4 regions of the Psychrobacillus sp. INOP01 genome follow, and region 4 is predicted to be linked to each of the others. Evidence: riboswitches for the same ligand, from Rfam matches in the RefSeq annotation. Region 4 holds a riboswitch; each other region holds the start of a gene.
What was found. A riboswitch is a leader RNA that binds a small molecule or an ion and turns the genes downstream of it on or off. The one in region 4 is predicted to bind lysine.
Positions count from the first base shown of each region.

Region 1: another riboswitch for lysine. It lies ahead of KD050_RS03025 (aspartate kinase); the one in region 4 lies ahead of KD050_RS04415 (Na+/H+ antiporter NhaC family protein).
Region 2: another riboswitch for lysine. It lies ahead of dapA (4-hydroxy-tetrahydrodipicolinate synthase); the one in region 4 lies ahead of KD050_RS04415 (Na+/H+ antiporter NhaC family protein).
Region 3: another riboswitch for lysine. It lies ahead of KD050_RS10550 (transporter substrate-binding domain-containing protein); the one in region 4 lies ahead of KD050_RS04415 (Na+/H+ antiporter NhaC family protein).

Region 1 covers NZ_CP073315.1:590,030-593,246, reverse strand. Annotated here, with positions in the region: gene uvrC (excinuclease ABC subunit UvrC) at 1-851, shown strand, start outside; lysine riboswitch at 1,104-1,282, shown strand; gene KD050_RS03025 (aspartate kinase) at 1,532-2,761, shown strand; gene KD050_RS03020 (YslB family protein) at 3,062-3,217, opposite strand, start outside.
Region 2 covers NZ_CP073315.1:1,310,741-1,313,957, forward strand. Annotated here, with positions in the region: gene KD050_RS06675 (DHH family phosphoesterase) at 172-1,359, opposite strand; lysine riboswitch at 1,542-1,721, shown strand; gene dapA (4-hydroxy-tetrahydrodipicolinate synthase) at 1,985-2,872, shown strand.
Region 3 covers NZ_CP073315.1:2,072,773-2,075,989, reverse strand. Annotated here, with positions in the region: gene KD050_RS10555 (purine-cytosine permease family protein) at 1-668, opposite strand, end outside; lysine riboswitch at 860-1,043, shown strand; gene KD050_RS10550 (transporter substrate-binding domain-containing protein) at 1,171-2,022, shown strand; gene KD050_RS10545 (amino acid ABC transporter permease) at 2,085-2,846, shown strand; gene KD050_RS10540 (amino acid ABC transporter ATP-binding protein) at 2,865-3,217, shown strand, end outside.
Region 4 covers NZ_CP073315.1:859,821-863,037, forward strand. Annotated here, with positions in the region: gene KD050_RS04415 (Na+/H+ antiporter NhaC family protein) at 1-1,412, opposite strand, end outside; lysine riboswitch at 1,492-1,674, opposite strand; gene yunB (sporulation protein YunB) at 1,723-2,493, opposite strand; gene KD050_RS04425 (bifunctional metallophosphatase/5'-nucleotidase) at 2,536-3,217, opposite strand, start outside.

The sequences.
Region 1 (3,217 bases), 270 kb from region 4:
TCGACTTGGCTTCAAAGCTTTTAGAAATGAAGGTTTTCGTTCCGCAAAAAGGGACGAAGAAAAATTTAGTAAAATTAGCAGAAAAAAATGCCCAAATAGCTCTTACGGAGAAATTCCATTTAATCGAAAGACAAGAGGAACGGACGATAGGAGCAGTTGAGCAGCTTGGTGATTCAATGGGGATTGCACCGCCTATGCGTATTGAAGCTTTTGATAACTCGCATATTCATGGGACTGATGCAGTATCAGCAATGGTTGTTTTTATTGATGGCAGGGCCAGTAAAAAGGATTATCGTAAATATAAAACAAAAACTGCAGCAAAACATGATGATTACGGAGCGATGCGTGAAGTTGTACGTAGAAGATATACTAGAGTACTTAAGGAAAATTTGCCGCTACCTGATTTAATAATTATTGATGGGGGAAAAGGGCAAATTGAAGCTGCACGCGAAATTATAGAGGATGAACTAGGGCTAGATATTCCAATTGCAGGTCTTGCAAAGGATGGCAAGCATCAAACTTCCCAGCTTATTTACGGAGACCCTTTGGAGCTAATACCGATGAAGCGGACTAGTGAAGGTTTTTATTTGCTACAACGTATTCAAGATGAAGTCCATCGTTTTGCTATAACTTTCCATAGGCAGCAGCGAGGAAAGCATACTATTGCATCTTCGCTAGATGGTATAGAAGGTATCGGGCCTCAGCGGAAAAAGTTATTATTAAAGCATTTTGGTTCCTTAAAGAAAATACAAGCAGCTAGTAAAGAGGAGTTTATGGAAGCGGGTCTTCCAAGTAAGCAAGCAGAGATTATGGTTAATCATTTTCAGAAAAATGTATTGTCTTCTGAATAATCATATGCTATATTTGAATGAATTTAACTTGAATCAGTACAAGAATATTGCAAATATGCAAATAAAAACTGCTGGTTCAATTTAAGTCTCTGGCAAATGTTACAGATTTTGAAGAGAGTTTTAAAGGGTATTAGCCTAAGTAAGTCGCATTTATGCGAAAAAGGCTACCTGACCTGCATCACGTAGGCCAAAACGCAATTTAAAATTTGGATGCAATTACGCCGAAGTATAATTTAATATTCACTGATTTTAAGTGAAGATAGAGGTGCGATTAGACATCAGTACTCAGCAGGAGGAAGGAAAGTTCCTAGAATAGCTGAGGAAAGGGTCTTTCGCCGAAACATAGAATAGCTTTTCCTATTCTATTGTTGGTTCTGCATTTAATAGATGTAGAATTGTCAGAATTTATATTCTGGAGGGCTATCTCACATGGGCAGATTTTTTGGACCGTGTATGAGACAATGCTTTTCACAATATGTGGAAAGCATTTTTTGATCCTTTCAGGTAAAGAGAAACGACAATCAGTGGGGGGGTTCTTCATCCCTAACTAATTGTTAGTTGAACCATTCGGGCTTTTACGGGCAGTTATTCTCCCACTAAGTCTATTGTGCACTGATGGAGTCGTTAAAGTGGGAGTCTTACTGCGCGTTAAAGCGCGTTAAAAAAGGGAGCGGATGTTCATGACTAAAATTGTAATGAAGTTTGGCGGTACTTCAGTTGAATCAACAGAAAAAATTGCAAATGTTGCGAATCGAGTGAAACTGGAAAAAGAAAAAGGTCATAATATTGTCGTTGTTGTATCTGCAATGGGTAAAACAACGGATGAATTATCAAACCTTGCTTTCGGATTAGCGGAATCACCATCAAAACGTGAAATGGACATGCTATTATCTAATGGAGAGCAAGTTACTATGGCTTTACTAGCTATTAAGTTAAATGCAATTGGGATAGATGCGATCTCTCTAACAGGGGCTCAGGCAGGTCTCATAACAGATAATGTACATAGAAATGCAAAGGTACTAAAACTGGACCCTTCTAAAATTGACGGTCTACTTGCCACAAATAAAGTAGTTATTGTAGCAGGCTTCCAGGGAATATCAGAAGCAGGAGAGATTACGACCCTTGGCAGAGGGGGATCTGATACAACTGCTGTAGCTATTGCTGCTTCTATCGGAGCGGAAATTTGCGATATTTATACGGATGTTGATGGTATTTATACATCAGATCCGCGTTATATTGAGAATGCTCGGAAACTTGAACAACTTGAATATGACGAAATGCTAGAACTAGCTAATTTAGGCGCAGGAGTATTACATCCGCGTGCTGTTGAATTTGCTAAAAACTATAAGGTACCATTACGAGTACGTCCAAGCTATAAAGATGGAGAAGGAACGATTTTGAAGGAGGAAGTAGATGTGGAAAATAATTTAGTAGTTCGTGGGGTAGCGTTTGAATCCGATATCGTTCGATTAACTATAGAATATGAGGTGCCATTTAATGGCTCATTAGCTTCTATTTTCACAACTCTAGCTGCAAATCATATAAACGTGGATATAATTGTTCAGTCGATAGTTGATGGAGTGAAGCCAGCAGTTTCTTTTTCTATTAAAAAGGAATCTCTTGCTGAAGCGATTACAGTTTTAGAAACACATAAACAAGAGCTTGGCTTTACCTTCGCAGATTTTGAAGTAGGACTTTCAAAGGTTTCTATTGTAGGTTCTGGTATGGTATCGAACCCAGGTGTTGCAGCTCAAATGTTTGATCGACTTAGAACAGAGAATATTCCTGTGAAGATGGTAAGTACATCTGAGATAAAAGTGTCAGTTGTTGTACCTCAGCAACATATGATTGATGCTGCTAATGCCTTGCATGACGAGTTCGATCTTGCGTTAACTCATCAATCAGTTTAAACATTTTTTCTTAATTGTTAATAAAAACCGGGCAAAAAAGAGGCCCGGTCCTTTTATGTCAAAATCCTGTTTCTATCGTTTTAGAAGTGCTTAGGACAGACGTTTTGCTATAGGATTACCGTTTGATTTTTAATAAGGCTGGTCGTGACTGCGTCACGACCAGCCTTATTTTCTAGGTAATCTTATGGCGGTTGCCTGTCCGTCGCCCTTCTACAAATATTAGAAATCTTGAAGAACATTTTTATATACGCTAATCTTTTGAAAAAGGGTGACAGGAAAAGTCAAAAATTGACTAACCTGCTACCCTTTAGTTTTAGAATCCCATTTTATTTGTAAAGAGACTAATCCGTTCTTTTTAACTTCCTCGTCATAACATTCGGTTAAATAGCCAGTAAGCTTTTGTTGTTGTTCAGCTAAAAAACCTGCTTCTAATCGATGACTTCTACTTTGTCCACT
Region 2 (3,217 bases), 450 kb from region 4:
CATTAGAGAAAGCAACTTTTTGGTTCAATATTCCGTTCCGCAAGTAAACCTAGATTAAAATTAAGTAAAGTCATTACGCAAGTATTCGAAAAATGACCGAAAGTAATTGGTCCAAAAGGCAATTACTTTCTGCTCAGAATTCAAAATTGCTCCGTCATGACCAAAAAATTATTATGAATTTTCTCTATTTTTCACTTCACTCATTAAGTAATCGACAAACAGATCATCTCTTACCAAAGCTGCCTCATAGTTTCTTTTCAAGAACCGCTCGCCTTCTTCAAAACTAGTAAAGGTTTGTTCTATTTCTGTTTTATTTTTTTCAAGGATCCAATCCTGATTATTTTTAGAATACAAAATGAAAGTATCATTATTTCTATTCTTATAAAAAGAACCGAAAGATGATTTTTTCAAATTATATTGATTTCTTTTTGCATCTTCTGGTATTGGAGACAGATGGAAAGTGTCCAACACAAATAATTTATAAGCTTCCTCTGTTAAAGTACAGCCAGATGCTTTTTGATGACCTCCACCGCCGAACTGACCAGCAACTTCAGATACATCAATATGGTCATAAATCGTACGAAGGGAGATTCTTTTTCCTCCCATTATCACTATTGCTATATAGTCGAGATGTGGATATTCTTTTCCTAGTTCATTGCCCAGCTCTGAATGATACGTTTCAGCATACACGATACCAGCTAAAAGTTCTCCTACATTTGCCTGTACAATCTCTCTTTTCTTCCGACGAATATACCGGTCAATCTTGTCTTCTTCCATGTTCAATATTTTCTTTTCAAATTCATCAAAATCGAAATGGTCACTTATGCGAAGTCGATCCATCATTTTTCCTTCAAATTCTTCAATAGATACTAAATAGAAAAGTGAGTTAAGGGAATGAGCTTGTTGGTTCCCGTTCTTCTCCCACTCCCACGTATCATACTGCCTTACTAGCTCTACAAATTCCGTTAGTGCAGCAGTTGGTTCCAACAGTTTATTTGTTACAAGATATTCATATAACAATGAAGTAGCAGAAGTTAATTTACCTTCTTGATCTTCTACTAAAATATATCCCCACTCATAATCATTAAAATGCAAAGCCGATTTATGATGATCAATTAGTTGGACCTTCCCTTTTGCATTGTAAAAATCATTAAGTCTTTTTTCATTATCCTCGTTTGGACTCAAATCAGTTACAAATAAAAACGTATCTGGCTCATCATTTTCTAAAAAATATTCAATCTCTCGATTAAGGGATGAAATCGAATTGTAACGCACTTTCACTTGCTCTCCAAAAGCTAGCTTTGCTAAAATACCACATCCGACTCCATCTAAATCATTATGAGACAATAATTTATACATCCTTTTCACCTCTAGTATAGTATGGGTTTTGCTTGTGAAACTTATTAGTTTTCATCAAAAATATAGTTTATCATGCCATAAAAATAAGTTAATATTTATTTTACAGGTAAACTCTTGCAAAAGTATTAAAAAGCATGTATTATTTTAATAATTAAATATTCTCTTATTTCAAGCACATTTGAAGTAAGGATAGAGGCGCGAAGACCATCAGTACACATTCGGAGGATAATGAGATCCTATGACAATTGTGGAAAGGGGAATTTGCCGAAGTTGAAAGAATCTCATTTTTCTTGAAGCTGGTTCAGCTGTTGAATAAACACTGAATTGTCATATAGGAGACTATATGGAGGGCTATCTTACGCACAGAAATATTACTTTATTTCTACTGCAACAACGAGCCCTCGTTGTTGCTTTTTTGCGTCTAATTAACTTGAGTAAGCAAGTTTCAAGTTAAGCCTCTGGCGGAATTCTTAGATTTTGAAGGGAATTTTTAAAGGCTACCTGACTTGCATCACGCAGGCCTGAGCACACTTCAAAATCTAGACGCAATTATCGCCGAGGCATAATTGATAACTGCCCTTCTCCCTGAATTTTTAATAATAAAACTATAGGATGTGGAGAAGTTATGAATTTTGGACAAATATTAACGGCTATGGTGACTCCTTTTGATCGTAATGAAGAGATAGATTTTCCAGCCACACGAAATTTAATAAATTATTTAATTGCCAATGGAACAGAAGGGTTAGTCGTATCTGGTACAACTGGAGAATCTCCTACGTTAACAGAAGAAGAAAAAGTCCAGCTGTTTAAATTTACAGTGGAAGTTGTGAATGGTAGAGTCCCAGTAATTGCTGGTACCGGCTCATATAACACTAAAGCATCCATCGATTTAACAAGACAAGCAGCTGATGCAGGTGTCGATGGTATTATGCTTGTAGTTCCGTATTATAACAAGCCTTCACAAGAAGGTTTATACCAACACTTCAAAACTATTGCTGCAGTTACATCATTGCCGACTATGCTATACAATATTCCAGGTCGTAGTGTCGTCAACATGTCAGTAGAAACTGTTATCCGACTTTCCGAAATTCCGAATATCGTTGCTATTAAAGAAGCTGGCGGGAATTTAGATACAATGTCTGAAATTATTAGTAATACACCTGAAGACTTTTCGCTATATAGTGGTGATGATGGGTTAACAATTCCGGTACTATCGATTGGTGGAACAGGAGTTATTTCAGTAGCATCACATGTTATTGGAAATGAAATGCAAGCTATGATAGCAAAGTTTAATAGTGGCAATGTAAGAGAAGCTGCTAAGGATCACCGCAGACTATTACCTGTCATGAAAGCACTATTTGCAGCACCAAATCCAACACCTGTAAAAACAGCATTAAATTTAAAAGGAATTCCTGTAGGTGGCGTTCGCTTACCTATGGTTCCTTTAAATGCGGAGGAACTCAGTGCTTTACAGAGTATATTAGCCGCACAGCTAGAAACTGTATCCTCATAAGAAAAGCAGGAGCACCCTTTAGGAAAAAACTGTTTTAAATCGATTTCTTAAGACTTTGAATAGACTTGTCGCTAAATTATGCTCTCTTTTCTCGGTAGTTTTAAGTGTTTATCTTTCCTAAATACAGCTTGTTTCACTGCATTTACTGAAACTAATTCTGTCACCTTGGCCATAGGCTGTGCTAAATCCTATTAATAAAGACTACTCTCTTGATTGATTGGAGTGGAAGGCGGCGACTCCAGCGGGATAAGCGAGAAAGTCGAGACCCCGCAGGGAGGAAGCGTAGCGCCGCCCGAGGAGGCTCGACCTCGCCCGCGGAAAGCGTCCGCCGGAAACGAAAATCAA
Region 3 (3,217 bases), 1.2 Mb from region 4:
ATTCCATGTTGCATTCCTATGCAGAGAAGCAAAGCTTGTCCTCCAACTTGTACTCCTTCAGGTAGATAAGTCCAAAATGGTCCTTCAAATACAGGAGGCTCATAAAACGATATAACAATTGCTGTTATTAAGAAAATAACAAATATAGGTAAAGACCATCTTTGTATTCTATCTAGCTGTTTGATTCCAAACCAATTTAAAGGTATAACGATAAACCCGAAGAAAATGATTAGCGCCCATTCGTGTAGGGAGGGGAAGAAGGTGTGAACCGCGGAAACTAAAATGAGACCTTCAAATGCACAATACATAATAAAGTTTGTCGCGTAGAGGAAGGACGTTAAGGAAGCACCTATATAGCCAAAACCTCCTCCTCTGGATAATAAATTGACATTCATACCAGATTTTGCAGATAAGTAAGCAATAAAGGTTCCTAGTATACCGGCAACTATTATTGCGTAAATGGAGGAGATAATAGCATTAAGTGCCCCAAATTGAAGAGCCATTACGCTCCCCATTTGAAAGTAAAAAATGGCAGTGGCTATTCCTAATGTAATATTGGTTATACTTAACCAACCCATATTTCTTTGGCTACGGGGTACCTTCTCTAATGAATAATCTTTGTCTATCTCTTCAGTTACTTTGTGATCTGTAAGCTGGACAGATCCCATAATATCAACTCCTATTAAAAAAAATAATTATCAATGTGAAAAGACGCAATAATAATTAAATTTTCTTTATTTTTATATTGCCACTGATCATTATAACATATACTTAGCTAAATAATAATTCTGAAGCAGTTGACAGGATTATACGTGTATTGTAAACTATGAAACATAATTGAATACGACCTCACTTAGTATAGTGAGGTAGAGGCGCGATATTTAACAGTCCTTAGTGGAGTTTGAGAAGCTATGATACTAGGGAGAAGGAAATGTCGCCGAAGTTTGTAATATTGCTCGGTATTACTTGCTGGGTCTGCAGTTAATAATTGCAGGACTGTCCACTATAAACATCCCAGTTTATAATGGTGTGCTATCTCATTTAGGGAAAAGTAGAGGATTTAGGGCAACTATACATATTGCGACCTGAGTTCATCTCAGGTCTTTTTTTGTACAAGTTGTCTTTTTTTATAGGAACGAACATACATTATTAAAAAAGGGAGTAATTAGAATGAAAAAGAGATTAGTACTTTTAACGATATTCGCAAGCTTATTATTGTTAATAGCAGCTTGTGGAACAGACACTACAGAAACTTCAGGATCTTCATCGGATGATTCTAAAGGAGCAGCAGATACATTTACAGTAGGTTTAGAAGCTGGTTATGCACCTTTTAACTGGACACAGCTAGATGATTCCAATGGTGGAGTGAAGATTGCTGGAAACGCAGAATATGCCGGTGGATATGATGTAGAAATTGCTAAACGCATTGCAGATGGTTTAGGAAAAGAGCTAGTGATCGTCAAAACAGAATGGGATGGACTTGTACCATCATTACAATCAGATAAAATTGATGCAATTATAGCGGGAATGTCTCCTACAAAAGAGCGTAAAGAAACAATCGACTTTTCAGAAAACTATTATACATCCAACTTTGTTATGGTTGTAAAAAAAGGTGGTCCTTTTGAAGGGGCTACTTCTATTCAAGATTTTAGTGGTGCTAAAATTACGGGTCAGCTGAATACTTCACATTATGGTGTAATCGATCAAATTAAAGATGTGAAAAAACAACCAGCCTCTGATAATTTCTCCGCAATGCGTGTAGCTTTGGAATCTGGAGTTATTGATGGCTATGTATCTGAGCGCCCAGAAGGGATTAGTGCTTCTTCTGCAAATAAAAACTTCGCAATGGTTGAATTTACGGAAGGATTTAAAGCAAAAGAAGAGGATACAGCAGTGGCTGTAGGTTTGAAAAAAGATAGTGATTTAACTGAGGCAATCAACAAAATTTTAGCGGAAATTTCTGAAGAAGAGCGACAAGAAATAATGGATGCTGCTATTAATAACCAACCAGCGGCAGAATAAGGATGAAGTGATACCGGCTGCATCTTTTTGCAGTCGGTTTTTATTTGGAAGGAGGGAAATGTATGAGCATAGAATATATTATTTCGATGATTACAAGTAACTGGCCGATGTTCCTTCGTGGAGCAGGAATGACACTATTAATCTCCATAATTGGGACGATTATTGGAGCAGTTATTGGTTTACTGGCAGGGGTTATTCGTACAATTCCTACGCCTGAAAGAAAACTAAAACGTATTGTATTAAAAATAGTTAATCTGATACTTTCTGTATATATTGAATTTTTCAGAGGAACACCAATGATTGTACAAGCAATGGTGATATTCTATGGGTCTGCGCTAGCCTTTGGAATAGATATGGACCGCACAATGGCAGCGATATTCATCGTTTCGATTAACACGGGAGCTTATATGGCAGAAATTGTGCGGGGTGGTGTCATTTCGATTGATAAAGGACAATTCGAGGCTGCACAAGCAATTGGTATGAATCACGTTCAAACAATGTGGAGTGTTGTTTTACCTCAAGTAATCCGAAATATTTTGCCAGCAACAGGCAATCAATTTATCATAAATATTAAAGATACATCGGTATTAAACGTGATCGGTGTCACGGAACTATATTTTCAAGCGAAAACAGTTGCAGGTATAAGCTTTAAGTACTTTGAACCGTTCTTTATAGCATGTATTTTGTATTTCGTTATGACGTTTACTGTAACATTAATATTACGTTATATAGAAAGAAAATTAGATGGACCTGAAAACTACAGCATGATTGGGCAGCCACCACCACAACTTATGTTAACCAAAAATAATACTAATTTAGATTAAACGAAGGAGGAAAAATCTATGGAAAATGTCATCGAAGTTCAACATTTAAGTAAATCCTTCGGAAATCATGAGGTTCTAAGAGATATAGATTTTTCGGTGAACAAGGGAGAAGTTGTTTGCATCATTGGTTCCTCTGGATCAGGGAAGTCCACTTTACTTCGTTGTATAAACTTGTTAGAAAAGCCCAGTGGCGGGCAAATCATTTATAACGGAGAGAATATTTTAGATGAAAAACATGATATCCATGCCTACCGAACAAAGCTAGGAATGGTTTTCCAACAATTTAACTTATTCAACAACCATAATGTGTTGAATAACTGTATGGTCGGTCAAGTAAAAGTGTTAAAACGCTCTAAAGAAGATGCCGAAAA
Region 4 (3,217 bases):
GGTAACTGGGTCATTACGTGGTCAATTACGTTTACCCCTGCCCCAGTTGCTGACATAATGGTTGTATCTGAAATAGGGGAACAATGATCACCAAAAACTGCACCTGCTAAAACTGCCGCTAAAACTGGAAGTAATAATTCCGGCTCTACTACCATAATGATGCTTGCTCCAATTGGTAGTAAAATCCCAAAGGATCCCCATGACGATCCAGTTGCGAAAGCCATAAAAGCTGTTAAAACAAAAAGTAAGACTGGTATTATCCCTACCGGAATATTATTTTCTGTAACAAGCTTAGCTAAAAACTCACCAGTTCCTAGTGCTGTTATTAAAAACGAAAGAGACCAAGCAAATATTAAAATACAAATAGCCGGTAACATTGAATTTATACCTGAAATAACTGCTTTCCCTATTAACCCTATATTTGCCTCTGTGTTTTTCTTGAATTGACGAGTATACAATAATATAGCTAAAATACTCGATACCAGCCCACCTAAAAATAGAGAGAATGGAACGTCTGTGTTCTCAAAAATAACAAATAAGTTCATTACTTTTCCTGAAGCTTGGTAGCCTGTCCAAAACATCGCAAATAGAGTTACAGCAATTAACGATACAATTGGTAGGATTAAATCATTCACTTTACCAAAATTATTTTCCGGGAAATTACCTTGTAAATCACCTGGATTTGATTTATTTGGATCAAAAAGAACACCCGTTTCTTTTGCAAGAGTTTCATGTTTCTTCATCTCGCCTAAGTCGTTGTCTGTCCATGCAGTAAAAAATACCATTGCAAGCGCAGCAATTACATAGAAATTCATCGGTGCCATTAACATAAACGCCTCAAGTGGTGTATAGTCTGTTACTGCATGAGTAGCAAAAATAACACCCAGCTGACTTATTAAAAATGCGCCCCAGCTAGAAACTGGAGAAACTACACAAACAGGTGCTGATGTAGAGTCGATAAAATAAGCTAGCTTTGCACGAGATACTCGATGAGAATCTGTAATTGGTCGAGCAATTTGTCCGACAGCAAGCGCATTAAAATAATCGTCTACAAAAATAATAATTCCTAAAAAGGCTGTTAATAGCTTTGATCCCCGATTTGTTTTAATACGCTTAACTGCCCATGCTGCAAAAGCTGTACTTCCTCCAGATAAGCTGACAATCGCGGTAATTACTCCGAGCAGCAATATAAAAGATAATATATAAATATTATACATATTCAATCCATTATCCCAAAACGACGTGATAAAGGAATCCCAAAGAATGATTAATGAATCAATTGGCGAAAAGCTTTCTACTAATAAAGCTGCCGAAACGATTCCGACCCCCAATGATAATAAAACTCTCTTCGTCACAAGCACCATTACAATCGCCAGTAGTGGCGGCAAAATCGAAAATATCGTATTTTCCAAAACAATTTCCTCCTAAATAAAAAAGCCAACCTAATATCATATAGGTTGGCTTTTAGTAAAAATTTTAAGCATAAATTTTCTACTCTGTAGCTCTCCATTTATACTTTTGTATAAATGACAGTGTTATTTTTGTTCAAAATAACCCCAACTAGATTTGTCTCGACGATCAGCATCTAATTTCGGCAAAACTTCCTTCCGTTTACAATCACAGTTGTCATTCTCCTGTAAACTACTCTTAAGTTCTGCAGCCTCTACCTATTTCTATTTGTTTCTCCTAGTATAGCAGTAAATGCTATGTTTTAAAGGTTTTTTATTTTTCAGGTAATGGTAGTGGTACCTCTATTGATGGAGCAGCGTCCCCATCGCCACCTGTATATATATAAGGAACTTGGCCTTGCACGATTCCCATAGCAACAGGTATACTCTGTTCAACCGTACTCATTTTACTTGCTAGAGGAACGATTATTTGTACATTTACCTTAATGTGGATATTGACTTCAACATAAGCATTATTTATACCAAATTTAGTAATTGAAGGCACTACATTTGATTGTACATTTCCGATGACGTGAAAGCGTATAGGGATTTTCGGACCTAAGTTACCAATGATGGGTATATTCGTCGCTTGCCCCATTGGAACGAAAAATACGACTCCCCCCTGATCCTCCATCGTTTGTTTATCGTACTCGATGTCATCTAAATAAGGTAGACTTGAAAAGTTCCCCTGCTCAGCTTGCTCCAAATGAGACTGAACCAGCTGATTTGTATCAGATAGTATACGATTTATTATTTCTGTATTAAATCGAGTAGTTACCATTGTAGTACTATCTGATGGTACCTCTTCGATTATGTCATTTACATCGAGCGTATTGGAAATTCTTGAGTTAATAGCTTTATTAATTACCATGGATGCTATTTTAGTTGTTTGAACTTCTGCATATTCCAAGTAGGTTGCAGTCAACTGCTTATTAATATAATAGATGAGACCTCCAACTGATAACATAAAACAGATTAAAAAAATGGCTAATTTACGCTGACTAGTAAAGAAAGCAAATCGTTTTTTCTTCTTTCTATAGAACAAAAACAATCCCCCTAATTACTACTTATGTAAGGAGAGGGATTTTCATGACTTATATTCATTTTTTTCATACTGTCCATACCATTTCACGATATCTCGAATCATTTCTGGCATAAAATATTGTTTTGGTGCAAATTTTAATGAAGGAAAAAAGTAACCGAATGTAAACATATCTAAAGTTGCCAGTGTATATATTTCTTCAAATTCAAGCTGTGTTTCATTGACTAATACTGTACCATCTTCTAGTTCTTGAAGTTGTTCATATAATATTGCTCCTAGATAGTTACCTCTGAACCCTAACCCTTTTACTTCAAGCTTTGGCCATTTTTCATTTTTCGCTGTACGAATGACTTCGAGTAGCTCTGTGCCAGTTAATGTAATGACACATGGATTAATTGGGTGTGGCAAACATTGATGTAAATCTCTCGCAGTAATCGGCCCCTGCTGAAGGTCCTTTAAAAAAATTCCTGCTGGGAACATTGCACAGTTTGCATTCGTAAAGGCTAGAAGGGCTTTTCCGAAGAAATGAGATAAATCCGATTCCTTAAACCATTCCTTCTTCAATATAGAAGGGTTATAAAAAGCAATACTAGACATTTCAGCTATTCCTTCATTTTCCCATGCTAACTGTGAATCACTTGCGTTCATTGGAACTGGCAGTGTTTCTGTACGAAATAATATTGCCCTCTTCGATTGGATTGCTCTTGCTACATGATCAAATTCCAAT